Regions from separate parts of the Paenarthrobacter sp. NPDC057355 genome, predicted to be linked through region 1. Evidence: riboswitches for the same ligand, from Rfam matches in the RefSeq annotation. Region 1 holds a riboswitch; each other region holds the start of a gene.
The links. A riboswitch is a leader RNA that binds a small molecule or an ion and turns the genes downstream of it on or off. The one in region 1 is predicted to bind cyclic di-AMP.
Positions count from the first base shown of each region.

Region 2: linked by a shared signal. The riboswitch ahead of ACFUOZ_RS07020 (C40 family peptidase) and the one ahead of ACFUOZ_RS09790 (hypothetical protein) in region 1 are both predicted to bind cyclic di-AMP.
Region 3: linked by a shared signal. The riboswitch ahead of ACFUOZ_RS13175 (NlpC/P60 family protein) and the one ahead of ACFUOZ_RS09790 (hypothetical protein) in region 1 are both predicted to bind cyclic di-AMP.
Region 4: linked by a shared signal. The riboswitch ahead of ACFUOZ_RS17055 (hypothetical protein) and the one ahead of ACFUOZ_RS09790 (hypothetical protein) in region 1 are both predicted to bind cyclic di-AMP.

Region 1 is NZ_JBHVAL010000006.1:178,092-181,291, reverse strand. Features, by position in the region: gene ACFUOZ_RS09795 (ATP-binding protein) at 1-1,488, shown strand; cyclic di-AMP (ydaO/yuaA leader) riboswitch at 1,603-1,787, shown strand; gene ACFUOZ_RS09790 (hypothetical protein) at 1,791-2,648, shown strand; gene ACFUOZ_RS09785 (nuclear transport factor 2 family protein) at 3,043-3,200, shown strand, end outside.
Region 2 is NZ_JBHVAL010000004.1:73,618-76,817, forward strand. Features, by position in the region: cyclic di-AMP (ydaO/yuaA leader) riboswitch at 1-153, shown strand, start outside; gene ACFUOZ_RS07015 (M23 family metallopeptidase) at 158-994, shown strand; cyclic di-AMP (ydaO/yuaA leader) riboswitch at 1,119-1,301, shown strand; gene ACFUOZ_RS07020 (C40 family peptidase) at 1,306-2,037, shown strand; gene ACFUOZ_RS07025 (NlpC/P60 family protein) at 2,129-2,902, shown strand; gene ACFUOZ_RS07030 (HNH endonuclease) at 3,120-3,200, shown strand, end outside.
Region 3 is NZ_JBHVAL010000010.1:134,537-137,736, forward strand. Features, by position in the region: gene ACFUOZ_RS13170 (FAD-binding protein) at 28-708, shown strand; gene ACFUOZ_RS13175 (NlpC/P60 family protein) at 810-1,595, opposite strand; cyclic di-AMP (ydaO/yuaA leader) riboswitch at 1,599-1,787, opposite strand; gene ACFUOZ_RS13180 (copper resistance protein CopC) at 1,938-2,570, opposite strand; gene ACFUOZ_RS13185 (NCS2 family permease) at 2,684-3,200, shown strand, end outside.
Region 4 is NZ_JBHVAL010000017.1:80,487-83,686, reverse strand. Features, by position in the region: gene ACFUOZ_RS17070 (alpha/beta fold hydrolase) at 1-74, shown strand, start outside; gene ACFUOZ_RS17065 (DUF6480 family protein) at 190-453, shown strand; gene ACFUOZ_RS17060 (ATP-dependent DNA ligase) at 463-1,521, opposite strand; cyclic di-AMP (ydaO/yuaA leader) riboswitch at 1,774-1,923, shown strand; gene ACFUOZ_RS17055 (hypothetical protein) at 1,927-3,200, shown strand, end outside.

The DNA of each region.
Region 1 (3,200 bases):
TTGAGCGCACTCTCAGGGGTTGCAAGAAGCCACCAGCGCAATTGGCTGAGTCCCTCCACCTGGCATTTGCGCACTCGACTGGTCCTGGTGGCCATGGCTTTGCTGGTGGCCATTTGCGGCGCAGTCGGGGTGGTCAGCTACGCATCGATGGACATGGTCTTCAACAGGCAGCTCGACAGGCAATTGCAGCAGGCCTCCACCAGGGCGAATGACTTCGGCAGGCCGCCGTCGAACTTTCCCAATACCGGAAGGCCGGACCCGCTGGAGGCACGAGGCCAGGCCGCCGGGACGCTCAACGCAAGGATCGACGGGTCCACCGTGCGGAGCTCAGGCCTGATTGATGCCCAGGGCAAGCGGGTGGCCCTCTCCGACGCCGACGAGCAGGTCCTGTTGGCGCTGCCCAAGGACAGCCCGCCAGTTGATCGTTCGCTGTCCAATGGCGACTACCGGCTTATTGCGGTCGAGACGCCGTATGGCGACGTAATCGTCACCGGGCTGCCATTGGCAGACAAACAGACCGCAGAGGCTTCGCTGGTCTGGACCATGGTGCTGGTGTCACTGGGCGGCCTGGTAGTGATCGGCCTGGTGGGAACGGTGATCATCCGTCGCACCATGCGGCCCCTGGAGCAGCTTTCCGATGTCGCCACCAAGGTTTCGCGGCTGCCTCTCGACGCCGGTGAAGTGGCACTTGCGGTGCGCGTACCGCCGTCGGCCTCCCATCCCGGGACCGAAGTGGGCAGCGTAGGTCATGCCCTGAACCAGATGCTGAACAACGTCTCCAGCGCCCTGGAGGCCCGTCAGGAGAGCGAGACCAAAGTGCGGCAGTTCGTGGCCGACGCCTCGCACGAACTGCGGACGCCGCTGACGGCCATCCGTGGCTACACCGAGTTGCTGCGGATGACCGAGACCTTCACGGACGATGGCAGGAAGTCCCTGGCCCGGGTGCAGAGCCAGTCCGAACGCATGACTACGCTGGTGGAGGACCTGCTGTTGCTGGCAAGGTTGGACGAGGGCCAACCGGTGAAGGTCACGGACGTGGATCTGACCCAGTTGGTGATCGAGACCGTGAGTGACGAGAAAGTCATGGCCCCGGACCACATCTGGCAGCTGACATTGCCGGACGAACCGATCACGGTGCGCGGAGATGCCACCCAGCTGCATCAAGTATTGGCCAATCTGCTCTCCAACGCCCGGAAGCACACGGAGCCCGGAACCACGGTGGTCACCGGGGTCATGCTCTCCTCCGACGGCAGTGCAGTGGTCACTGTGACGGACAACGGGCCGGGAATTCCTGCAGATTTCCAGCGCCGGGTTTTCTCCCGGTTCGCCCGTGCCGATGCCGCAAGGTCGGGGTCGGAAGGGACATCCGGCTTGGGTCTGTCGATCGTTGAATCCATCGTCACAGCCCATGGCGGAACCGTGGAAGTGACGTCCAAACCGGGGCGGACGGAATTCACTGTTCGGCTGCCTGTCGTCGCCAGCAACTGAAGGTGACGGTCCCGGCAAGGCGACGCACCGGCGTCGTGATCTCTGTTACCTAAATGTGACATCTGCGGAATCCTCCTGTACCGTCGAAAGGGTGGGTCGCTCAAAAGGGCCCGCATCCGGGATGCGCCGAGCTCTGCCACTTCCCGGAGTCCGTTCTTACTCCGAGGCAGAGACGGGGGACCCAGAGTCTCCGGGCCCAGGCATTTGCCGGCCCTTGGGGTGAAGCCGCAGCGTAACGCGCGGCCGGATGACCTCATCCGAACCCGACAGCTAACTCCGCAGGCGCTGAGAGGTAATCACACATGTCTGAACTTAACGATCAGACGCGCCCTTCCGCGCGTCACCGCGACCAGAACGACCCCCAGTTGACCAAGTCGCAGACCGTCCTCAAAAAGGCCGCCCGTGAGGGCAAGTCCGGCAACCGTATGTCCGTTGTAGCTGGCGTTATCGCTGCCGCACTTGGCGTCGCATCGCTCGGAACGGCCGCCAACGCCGCCCTCAACCTTCCCGAGGCCAGCCGCGTGGCTGAGGCCCGGACAGCTGCCGAGGCCAGCAACAACAAGGCCGCTGAAGAAGCCGCGGCCAAGAAAGCTGCGGACGAAAAGGCCGCCGCTGCGAAGGTGGCCGCTGACAAGGCAGCTGCCGAAAAGGCCGCGGCCGACAAAGCTGCAGCGGACAAGGCTGCCGCAGACCAGGCAGCCGCTGCACAGGCGGCAGCCGAGAAGGCCGCCGCAGACCAAGCAGCCGCTGCAGAAAAGGCCGCCGCTGACGCAGCCGCAAAGCAGGCAGCCGACGCCGCTGCTGCCGCCGCCGCAGAAGCCGCAGCCGCCGCAGCAGCGCCCAAGGCTGTTGACGACCCCGCTGCTGCCAAGGCCTACGCCGCCAGCATTCTGGGCAACTATGGCTGGAGCGCTGCCGAAATGACCGCGTTGAACACGCTGTGGGAGAAGGAATCCAACTGGAGGACCACCGCAACCAACGCCTCCAGCGGTGCGTACGGTATTGTCCAGTCGCTTCCGGCCGGCAAGATGGCCTCGGCCGGCGCTGACTGGCAGACCAACTACCAGACCCAGATCAAGTGGGGCCTGAACTACATCAAGGAACGCTACGGTTCCCCGTCAGCTGCCCTGGCCTTCCACCTGGCCAACAACTGGTACTAAGCCAAGAGCTTTGCTGAAAAGCCGCTCCCGTTCCGGGGGCGGCTTTTCGCATCAGAAGGGGGAGGGCGCACAGACGACGAGCCCGGCCGATGCTGCTAAGAATTTTTCGACGGCGCGCCCAACACGGCAGATTCCAGCGTTTCTTCAGGACGGCGAAACTCGGGTAGGAACTTTTGATGCCCCCGGGTAAGTAAACTATGGCGACTATTGTGCTGCTTTCCAGACGGCACTCTGCGACATTTGCTGCCACTGTTGTACTTGCGCCATACCCAGGTGCCAAGCGGCGGCGAGGGCCTCCGCAACAGAAACGGCAGTTTGCGCTCTGGACGACCACTGCGCCCTCTCAAAGCCAGCAAGCAGATTCCCATTGACTTTTATCGATAGTCTGAAGCGCATGGATATCGTGGAAGCCCGGAAGTTTGCTGATCTATGGGTCGCAGCCTGGAATGCGCACGATCTAGACGCTGTGCTCGAACACTTCACCGAAGATGCTCTATTCACGTCGCCAGTCGCTGCAGCAATCCTCCCCGAAACTAAAGGTGTTCTCCGGGG
Region 2 (3,200 bases), on a different contig from region 1:
GCAGCCTTGGGGTGAAGTCCGCAGCAGAAGTACCCACTAACGCAAGTCCCCTTTGGGATACCTGCGTGCCATGAGTGCTTCGTGCGGACCGGGTCTTTGAACTCTCTGACCCGAATCCGACAGCTAACTTCGCAGGCTTTTGAGAGAGGAACAGAGTTTGACATCGCAGAACGTCAGGGGCCGCCGTCGTGCGTCCGGCCCCGCTACTGAGCTGCGGCCAGCCCGCGTCGTATCGGAGATCCGGCCCCGCGACACCGACCGCCAGGTGCGCCGCCGTAAGAGCCCGTTGCGCCAGGTTGCCGACTTCGCCGCAGCCAGTGGCGTCGGGCAGAAGGCCGGAGTCGCGCTTGCCGCCACCGGACTTGCCCTGACTGTCGGCCTGCCGGCTACCAGCCCCGTATTGGCTACTTCGGAATCAGGCCAGACCGAGTCGGCTCTCGCAGTTGGCGGCCCCGTGGGCAGCCAACCTGAGGTTTCCGCGGCAGCATCAGCCAAAATCGACTTCAGCCGTGCGGCCGTTGCCACCGCGGCGGACCCCGACGGAAAGCTGAAGCAACTGCTCAGCGCCCAGTCTGTCGGCAGCATCCAGCGCGCCTCTTCCGCGGGCACCCTTGGCAGCCCCCTTGACTCCCTGGCCACGGCTTCGCCCTTCGGTTACCGGGTCAGCCCCCTGACCGGCGGAGCCGGCGACTTCCACCGCGGCCAGGACTTCGTGGCCCAGTGCGGTACGGCCGTGCATGCGGCGGCTGCGGGCAAAGTGACCTTTGCGGGATGGCACGAGTATGGCGGAGGCAATCGCGTCGTAGTGGACCACGGCAACGGCCTGGAGACCACGTACAACCATCTGTCTTCGTTCAGCGTGCAGGTGGGCCAGACGGTCAACCGTGGCGACACCGTAGCCCTCAGCGGCACAACGGGCGCTTCCACCGGCTGCCACCTCCACTTCGAGGTCCAGGTCAACGGCGAAGTCGTCGACCCCATGGGCTGGCTCTAAGCCACCTGATGGTCCTCTCTCGCATTGATGACACGTCTCGTGACCTGAATGTGACATTCGCTTTCAATTGTTATAACCTTCAGAGCGCATCGGCTTTTTAGGGGGCCGGTGCACTTGAGTGGATTGCCTAGCTCTGCCACCACTCGAGGTCCGTTCGCAAAAATCGTCTGGCAGGGGCGGGGGAACCACTTTTGGTCTTCGATTGAAGGCCTTGGGGTTAAGTCGCAAAGCTTCCCAGGAAGCAACGCGGCCGGATGACTCCCATCCGAATCCGACAGCTCACCTCGCAGGCATTGGGAGAGGCTACCTACGTGTCATCACGCACTACCCCTGCGCGCCACCGCGCTGAAACGGTTCGTTCGAACCCGTTGAACACCCTTTCGAAGGCTGTTTCATCCAACGCCGGTACCATGGGCCGCCAGGCCGCCGTTCTGGCAGCAGCCTCAGGCCTCGTCCTCACCGTCGGACTGCCGGCCAACGCCGCTGACACCGATGTCACCACATCGGAAGTTTCCAGCGCCCAGCAGCTGGCTGCCACCGCGGTGGTCACGGCAGAGCCCACAGCCACCGTTTCCTTCGAGAGCCCGGTCGTGGCAACCAAGGAAGCTCCCAAGGTCGTCCAGCGGGCAGCCCAGGTGACCGAGCGCACCGCCGATGACGCCACGGCCGTCACCGCCAAGTCCTTCGAAACCAAGGATTCTGCTGCAAGCGCGGCTGCATCAGGGCTTGCCGCCATCGCCTACACCGGAATCGGCTCCCCCTACGTGTGGGGCGGTACCACCCCCGCCGGCTGGGACTGCTCCGGCTTCACCCAGTGGGTCTACGCGCAGGCCGGCATCAGCATCCCCCGCGTGAACGCCTGGACGGCCATGAAGGCCACCAGCACCCCCCAGCCTGGTGACCTTGTCATGCAGAACGGCGGAGCCCACGTGGGCATCTACGTCGGCAACGGCATGATGATCAGCGCTTTGAACCCCGGCCAGGGCACCCTGCTGCATTCCGTGGCCTCCACGGGCACGTCCTCGTTCTTTACCCTCCGCTAAAACCCGATTCGGGGTTGGCTGGCGTACCCCTGCCGGTCGGCCCGCTACCCGCAGGTACCCCAACTGCCTGCGGATACGAAAGAGAAAAACAATGACCAGTGCAAACAAAGTTGCACGGCACCGCGCTGAGGCCCCCAAGACCAGCTCGCTTGCCGTGATCGCCAAGGCCGTAAGCGTCAACGCCGGTGGCGTCGGCCGTCAGGCAGCAGTCATCGCCGCAGCTTCAGGTTTGGTCCTGACCAGCGGTATCGCTGCCAACGCTGCTGAATCGAGCGTGGACCGCGAGTCCACGGCGACCACCGCCCTCGATGTCCAGTCGGTTGCCCAGGCTACGATCGCCGCGGACTCCACGGTCGCCATCTCTTATGAGCGCCCTGTTGTCACCACGGTGGAAGCTCCGGCTCCCGTGGTGGAGGAAGCTCCCGCGAAGGTTGAGGCCAAGGCGCCCAAGACCGCCACGGCTCCGGCTACCAACGCCACAGTTGCAGTCAACGCCGCAACCCCGGCACCTGCCGCTCCGGCAGCCTCCAGCGGGCTTGGCGCAGCCATTGCCGCTGCCGCCTACGCCCAGCTCGGCGTCACGCAGGATTGCACCATGCTGGTCACCAACTCGCTCGCTGCTGTTGGCATCCACTTCCACGACTGGCCCGCCGGCTACCTCTCCCTGGGCCGTACCGTCAGCGCAGCGGAAGCGCAACCCGGCGACCTCGCCTACTACGCCAACGGCGGTCTGGCCGGACAGGCACACATCGCTGTTTACGTTGGCAACGGCATGGCAGTCCACGGTGGATGGAACGGATCCACCACGGCACTGTTCAGCGTCAACGTCGGCTCCGGACCGGTATTCATCCGCGTCAACGGCTAGCCACAGACTCCCAGGAACACCCCGCAGGCAATTGCCGGCGGGGTGTTCTGCTTTAACCGCGCATGAATTTTTGCAGACACTGTGAGCGGATCGACAAATAAATTCGTTGATACGGCATATAAGTGCTTACCCTTGTGTTGTCGATCCACAGCCCGTACATGCAGAGGGCAGCCGGCCCTCGTGCCCCTGACGGGTGCGGCCGTGAAGAGGTACGTGCATGCGCACACTCGTTCTGAATGCTGGATATGAACCGCTGGCGGTTATTACCTTCCGCCGGGCGCTGGTCCTTGTGCTCACT
Region 3 (3,200 bases), on a different contig from region 1:
GCACACACGTCAAGGAGGAACCAAGCAGTGTCACACGCGCCTGATTCCGGCACGGAACGCACTACCACCGTGGTCATAGGTGCCGGCCTGTCCGGCTTGGCAGTTGCCAGCGAACTTAGCCGCTACGGCGTGGGCTCAATCGTGGTGGATGGCTTTGGCGCCTTGTCGGCCTCCGGTCCCGCCGTCCACACAGGTATGTTGCAACGCTGCGAGGTAGCCGATCCCGCCTCCATCCAGGAACGCAACGAGATCCTCCGCCACCTGCGCAATTACGCGGCCAGCCACCATCTGGATGTCCGCAACACCACGCGGGCAGTACGCCTCGATTTCCTGGGCGCCGACGCATCCCAACACATTGGCTACGGGCTCGCCGCGAGCATGACCCGGAACGGGCTCCGCGCCTCAGGCCCCCTTGAATCAGCACCTCGCCAATGGGCCGTCCACACGGCCAACGGAATCCTCCTGGCAGACCATGTTGTGGTGACGCGCTGCGCCCAAAGCCAACTGCGGCGGATGCTGGCCGAGCTCGGAATTGCCGTGGGACAGAACCTCGTGGCCGCCATGCGGGCTGTGGGGATGCACCTGGTGGGCGTGGGGGAACTCATCACACCCAGCCCCAAAGAGGTACTCCGGCAGGCCAAGGCAGTCGGCCAGGCGATCTCTTCAAAGGTTGAACTGCCCGGCAGCCCTGGAATTGCCATCGCTTAGCGGACCACAGAGGCTGCAACCAAATCTTTTAAGCCCAAAGGCCGGTGTCCTCGAAGAATCAATCTTCGGAAGACACCGGCCTTTGCGTTGAAACGTGAGGCTTATGCGCCAGCGCGTACGTAAGTGAGGGGACCCGTTGCGGTCAACCAGCTGATCGGGTGGATGCCCGTCTGGTTACCGTTGATGCCACCGCTGATGGCCTGGCCGTTGCCGATGTAGATGGCAACGTGACCGGACTGGACGATCATGTCGCCCGGCTGGGGGTCGCTGACAACCTTGCCGTAGTTCATGAACTGCATGGGTGCCAGGTCGCCAACAGGGATACCGGCGGAACCGAGGGCCCGCTCAACCATGGCGGTGCAGTCCTGCATGATGCCGATCTGGGCGTAAGCCGAGGCAACCATGGCAGCGTTGACGCCACCGGCAGCAGGAGCCGCAGCTACCGGGGCGGCAGCGGGAGCAACAGCGGCCGGAGCAGCAACTGCAGCCTGCGCGGCGACAGGAGCCGCGGCAGCAGCGACCGTAGCGGTCTTGGCTGCGGGTGCCTCGACGACAGGAGCCGGCTTTTCGATGACCGGAGCTGCAACAGAGGCAACTGCGGGACGCTCGAAGTTGATGGTCGCCGTCGAAAGGGCGGTAACAACCTTGGTGGGAGCCTCGGATGCGGTCTCGGCGACCGTTGCGGGGCTGGAGTCGCGCTGGACCGGAGCCTCGGCTGCGTGGGCAGCAACGGAGCCGGTCAGAACGAGTCCGGAAGCTGCTGCGATAACGGCTGCTTGGCGGCCGGCACCGGAAGCGTTGCTGGCAACTGCCTTGGAGATGGAGATGAACGGATTAGGACGTACGCTGTCCGCCTTACGACGGCCGCGAAGAATGCGTGAAGACATGAAAGAGCCTCTCCCGATGCCTGCGAGGTTAGCTGTCGGATTCGGATGGGAGTCACCCGGCCACTATCTCCCGCTGAGCGGAAGCTTCGTGACTTCACCCCAAGGCGCGCTCGTAAGCGGCCCAAAATGGGTTCCCCGTCTCTGCCGTAGGTTTGTCTGCGAACGGATTCCGGACTGCGGCAGAGCTAGGCAATCAGGCCGGAAGTGCCTGCTACGTGGAACAGGCACAGGTACCACCGTACGCGATGATCGCCGCGAAGTCACATTTAAGTAACGGGAACTGTTGCTTTGGCGTGTCGCAGTAACCGAACCGAGATATTCGCAGCTATGTAGAAAACCCCGTCATTCCGCGGATGCGGGACCATCAGTGTCGTCGGAGGCAGCGAGTTTCTTCCGCGCTGTCACAGCGAGGAAGATCACGAGCCCAACTGCCACTGCTGCGATCAACACGATGCTCCACGGGAAGGGCTGGGACGCGTCCGCCGCAGGCGCGCTGCTGCCGGTTCCGGGAGGTGCCGAACCCACTGACGGGACCGTGGCCGATGTCGCCGATCCGGAAGGTGAGGCCGCTGCGGAGCCACTGGCCGCCGTCGTACTTCCTGCGGTCGCCGTGAACTTGAAAGTGCCCTCGATGGGGTGCGAATCAGAGCTGACGACGCGCCAAACAACGGTGTACTCCCCCGCCGGGGCGCCCGCGCGAAGCTTCTGCACCGCCTGGCTGTCGATGATTTCCACGGGCCCGTCAGCCCAGTTTTCGCCGCCGGCGGTTACGGTGACGCCCGAACCGATGGCCAAGGGCCGGTTGTTGAACGTGATGGAGACCGACGCCGGAACTTCAGCCACTGTGGCACCGTTCGCCGGCGCCGTGGATTCCGCGACGTCGTGCGCGGACGCCGGTGCCGCGGAAAACAGCAGGGCAGAGGCGAAGGCAAGGGCGGCAACAACGGCGGCCAGAAGCGGGCGGATGGTACGCATGGGGCGGTTTCTCCTAGTGTTGGCTTCCTTACAGACTAGGGGAATGGTCCGAAGCCCCCACATTCCACGGCATAGGATTTGATAGCACACTCCCCCCAAACCCGGAGACCTTCATGCTTAAACAAGGTTCTGCAGTGGACCGCTACTTCAAGATTTCCGAACGTGGATCCACGTACTCAAGGGAAATCCGCGGCGGTTTCGCGACATTCTTCGCCATGAGCTACATCGTGGTGCTGAACCCGCTGATCCTCTCGGGCGCTGATTCCAGTGGCGCGTCCCTGGGCTTCACCGCGGTGGCGGCCACCACTGCTTTCGTTGCCGGCATCCTGACCATCCTGATGGGCGCGTGGGCCAAGCACCCCTTCGCTGTGGCCACCGGGCTGGGTGTGAACGCTTTCGTAGCCGTCACCGTTGCCTCCCATCCCCAGCTGACCTGGCCGGACATGATGGGCCTGGTGGTCCTCTCCGGCGTCACCATGCTGATCCTGGTCCTCACGGGCTTCCGCACCGCCGTGTTCAAGGCCGTGCCGGAAGCCCTCAAGACGGCAATCGTGGTGGGCATCGGCCTGTTCATCGCCCTGATCGGCCTGGTCAACGCAGGCTTCGTCCGCCGCATCCCGGACGCCGCAG
Region 4 (3,200 bases), on a different contig from region 1:
CCCAGCACATGCGGCCCAAGGCAGTGGCGGACGCCATCCGCAGCTTCGTCAACGCCACAACGCAGCACCGCTGAGGACTGTCCCGGCCGCCTCTTGTTGGGTGCAGCCGGATCACGCTAGGCTGGCGGGGCAAGCGGATTAGTAAGTTTACTTACAAACTGGTTCACCTTACTGACGAAAGGGTTCACCATGACCAGCTATGACCCGGAAGACGATCCCCGGACCTTCGGCGTGAGCGGCGCAACCGGACCCATCGACACCACCGCGGACGCGGACAGCATCCACGAGGACCCCGACATGCGCCAGGACGAGGACGACGATCCCGCGGCCTCAGCCAACCCGGATCCCTTGGACGGAAACATCACGGGTCTCGAGCCCGGTGGAGGCGTACCCCCGGGCGAAACCCCGCCCGCGGAAGGCAGCATGAGCAGCGACCAAGGGCACGAGGAGTAGTACCGGCACCTACGGGAGGCTCAGTATCTCCCCCAGGTCGTATTCCACAGGCTCCTCCAGCTGCGAGTAAGTGCAGCTTTCCGGGGTCCGGTCCGGCCGCCACCGACGGAATTGCGTCGTGTGGCGGAACCGGTCGCCCTCCATGTAGTCGTATGCCACCTCGATCACCAACTCAGGGCGGAGCGGAACAAAGGAGAAGTCCTTACCTGCACTCCACCGGCTCTGGGCGCCGGGCATCCTGGATCCGCCGGCTTCCTGGTTGGCCCACTCACCCCAGGGATGGTCGGCAAACTCCACCTGATAGGGCTCAAGCTCAGCCACCAACGCCTCCCGCTTTGCCATGGGGAATGACGCCACGACGCCGACGTGATGAAGCCGGCCTGAGTCGTCGTAGAGCCCCAGCAGCATCGACCCCACAACTTTCGCGGTCTTATGCCAGCGGAATCCTGCCACCACGCAGTCGGCTGTCCGCTCATGCTTGGTCTTGAACATCACCCGCTTGTTCGGCTGGTAGATGCCGTCGAGCGGTTTGGACAGCACGCCGTCGAGTCCTGCTCCTTCAAGCTGCACGAACCATTCCTTGGCCCGCTCAAGGTCCGTCACGGCGGGCGTCACGTACACGGGCGGCTTGGCGTCGGCGAGGGCTTTCTCCAAGGCCGCCCGCCGCTCGGCGAAGGGCCGGCCGGTCAGGTCCTCGTCGCCAAGGGCAAGGAGATCGAACGCCACAAGGGACGCCGGCGTCTTCTCGGCGAGCATCCGAACCCGGCTGTCCGCGGGGTGGATCCTCTGCTGCAGCACCTCGAACTCAAGCCTGTTGCCCTGGATCAGGATGATCTCGCCGTCCACCACGCACTTGTCCGGAAGGTTCTTCTTCAGCGCTTCAACGAGCTCCGGGAAGTAGCGCGTCATGGGCTTTTCGTTGCGGCTGCCCAGGATGATCTCGTCGCCGTCCTTGAAAACGATGGTCCGGAACCCATCCCATTTGGGCTCGTAATGGCCAACGTCGGGGATGTTCGGGACGGACTTGGCGAGCATGGGCGAGACGGGCGGCATCACTGGTAGGTCCATAGCTCATGTCTACCGGCCAGTACGTGCCCAAGGCTAGTGTTGGCGGATGGACATCTTGGTCGTGTTGCCGGCAGTGCTAGGCGTTCCCCGCCCCGGCGCCAGCCCCGAAGCCTAAGCGGTAGAACCCTCTCGAAGCGCGCGGACGTTCCGCCCGTTACATTAATGTGACTTTACTTTCCGGCTCCTGTACGGTCGTAGGGCGACCCGAATCTCCGCTGGGCCGCTTCTGGATTGACGCCGGGCTCTGCCGCAATCCAGGATCCGCCAGACCCGCGGCAGAGACGGGGGACCCACAGTTTCCCGGGCTTGTTTCTCCACGAGCCCTTGGGGTGAAGCCGCAACGCGCGGCCGGACGGCCTCGTCCGAACCCGACAGCTAACCTCGCAGGCGTTGAGAGGCACAACCATGTCCCCAACCATGGATAACGCGCGCCGCGCGCAATTGGACCGCGAGCGCACCAAGCCAACCGGACGCCGTCGGGCCCAACCCAGCGGACAGGCCACCGGAACAGAAAGCACGACGCCGGAACCCGCCACCACGGCGGTTCCCACAGCCGAGGCACCAGCCGCACCAGTACTTGTCACGCGCGCTGCCGCCAGGGCCGCTGAGCGGGAACTGGCAGCCCGTGCCGTCATTGAGCCAGCCGAACCCCCGGCAAGGAAATCCGAGCTCCAGGAACCGGCGACCGCGGCAATTCCCGTGGTCGAAGCCGCCCGGGCCGCAGCTCCTGAGTCCACCACGCCGGGTCCGCCGACGTCCGCCATCCCGATCGTCCGGCAGGAAGACGTTGCCCGGCCCGATGACACTTCAAGTCCGTCAGACAGGCCCCGGTCCGCGGATAGAGTGTCCGCGGATACTGTGCAGTCCGCCCTCCCGCAGCAGGACGCTCCGGCCACTAAGAACGCCCAGGACGCTCCCGAACCGGCCGAACCAGCAACAGCGGCCATTCCCGTGGTGACTGCCGCGGCATCAGCCAAGACCCCAGCTCCTCGTACCGCTGCAAGCCTGGGCGCTGCGTCGGCGTTCGGCCGCGAACCGCAGGCGGTTCTGCGGAAAGCTGCGTCGGTGAAGCACATGAGCACGCGCATGGCGGTTGTCGCCGGTGCGCTGGGTCTGGCACTGACGGCGGGGTCCGTTGGCCAGGCACTGCACCTGCCGTTCTTCGGGCAGGAATCCCCTACCCAGGAGGCTGGCGGCAGCAACGCAGACCGCCAATCGGGCTCCGCCGCACCGGCACCACGGACGTCATACACCACGGCTTCCTCACCGTCGTCATCGGGTTCAGCCTCGTCCGAAGCCGGCCAGCCGGCAACGGTTCCGGAGGCACCTGCGGCGGTCTCGCCGTCGTCGGTCCCTTCACCCCAGGTTTCCTTGGCCGCTCCGGTCTGGGTACCTTCGGCGGCAGCCCCGGCTGCTGCACCGCCCATGACCTCGACGCCTGCGCCCGGAACGGCTCCGGCCCAGCCCGCGCCGGCTCCCAGCGACGTACCGTCGGACACGATCACCACACCTCCGGCCACGCCGACACCCACCACAACTCCGACGCCGACCACCACTCCAACTCCGACACCTACGCCCACACCGACGGAGACCTCCAAGCCACGGCCCACCGGCAACCCGAACACGCCGAAGCCGCAGGCGTCCACCTTGGAATCACTCCTTGGCGCTGCCCGGGATGT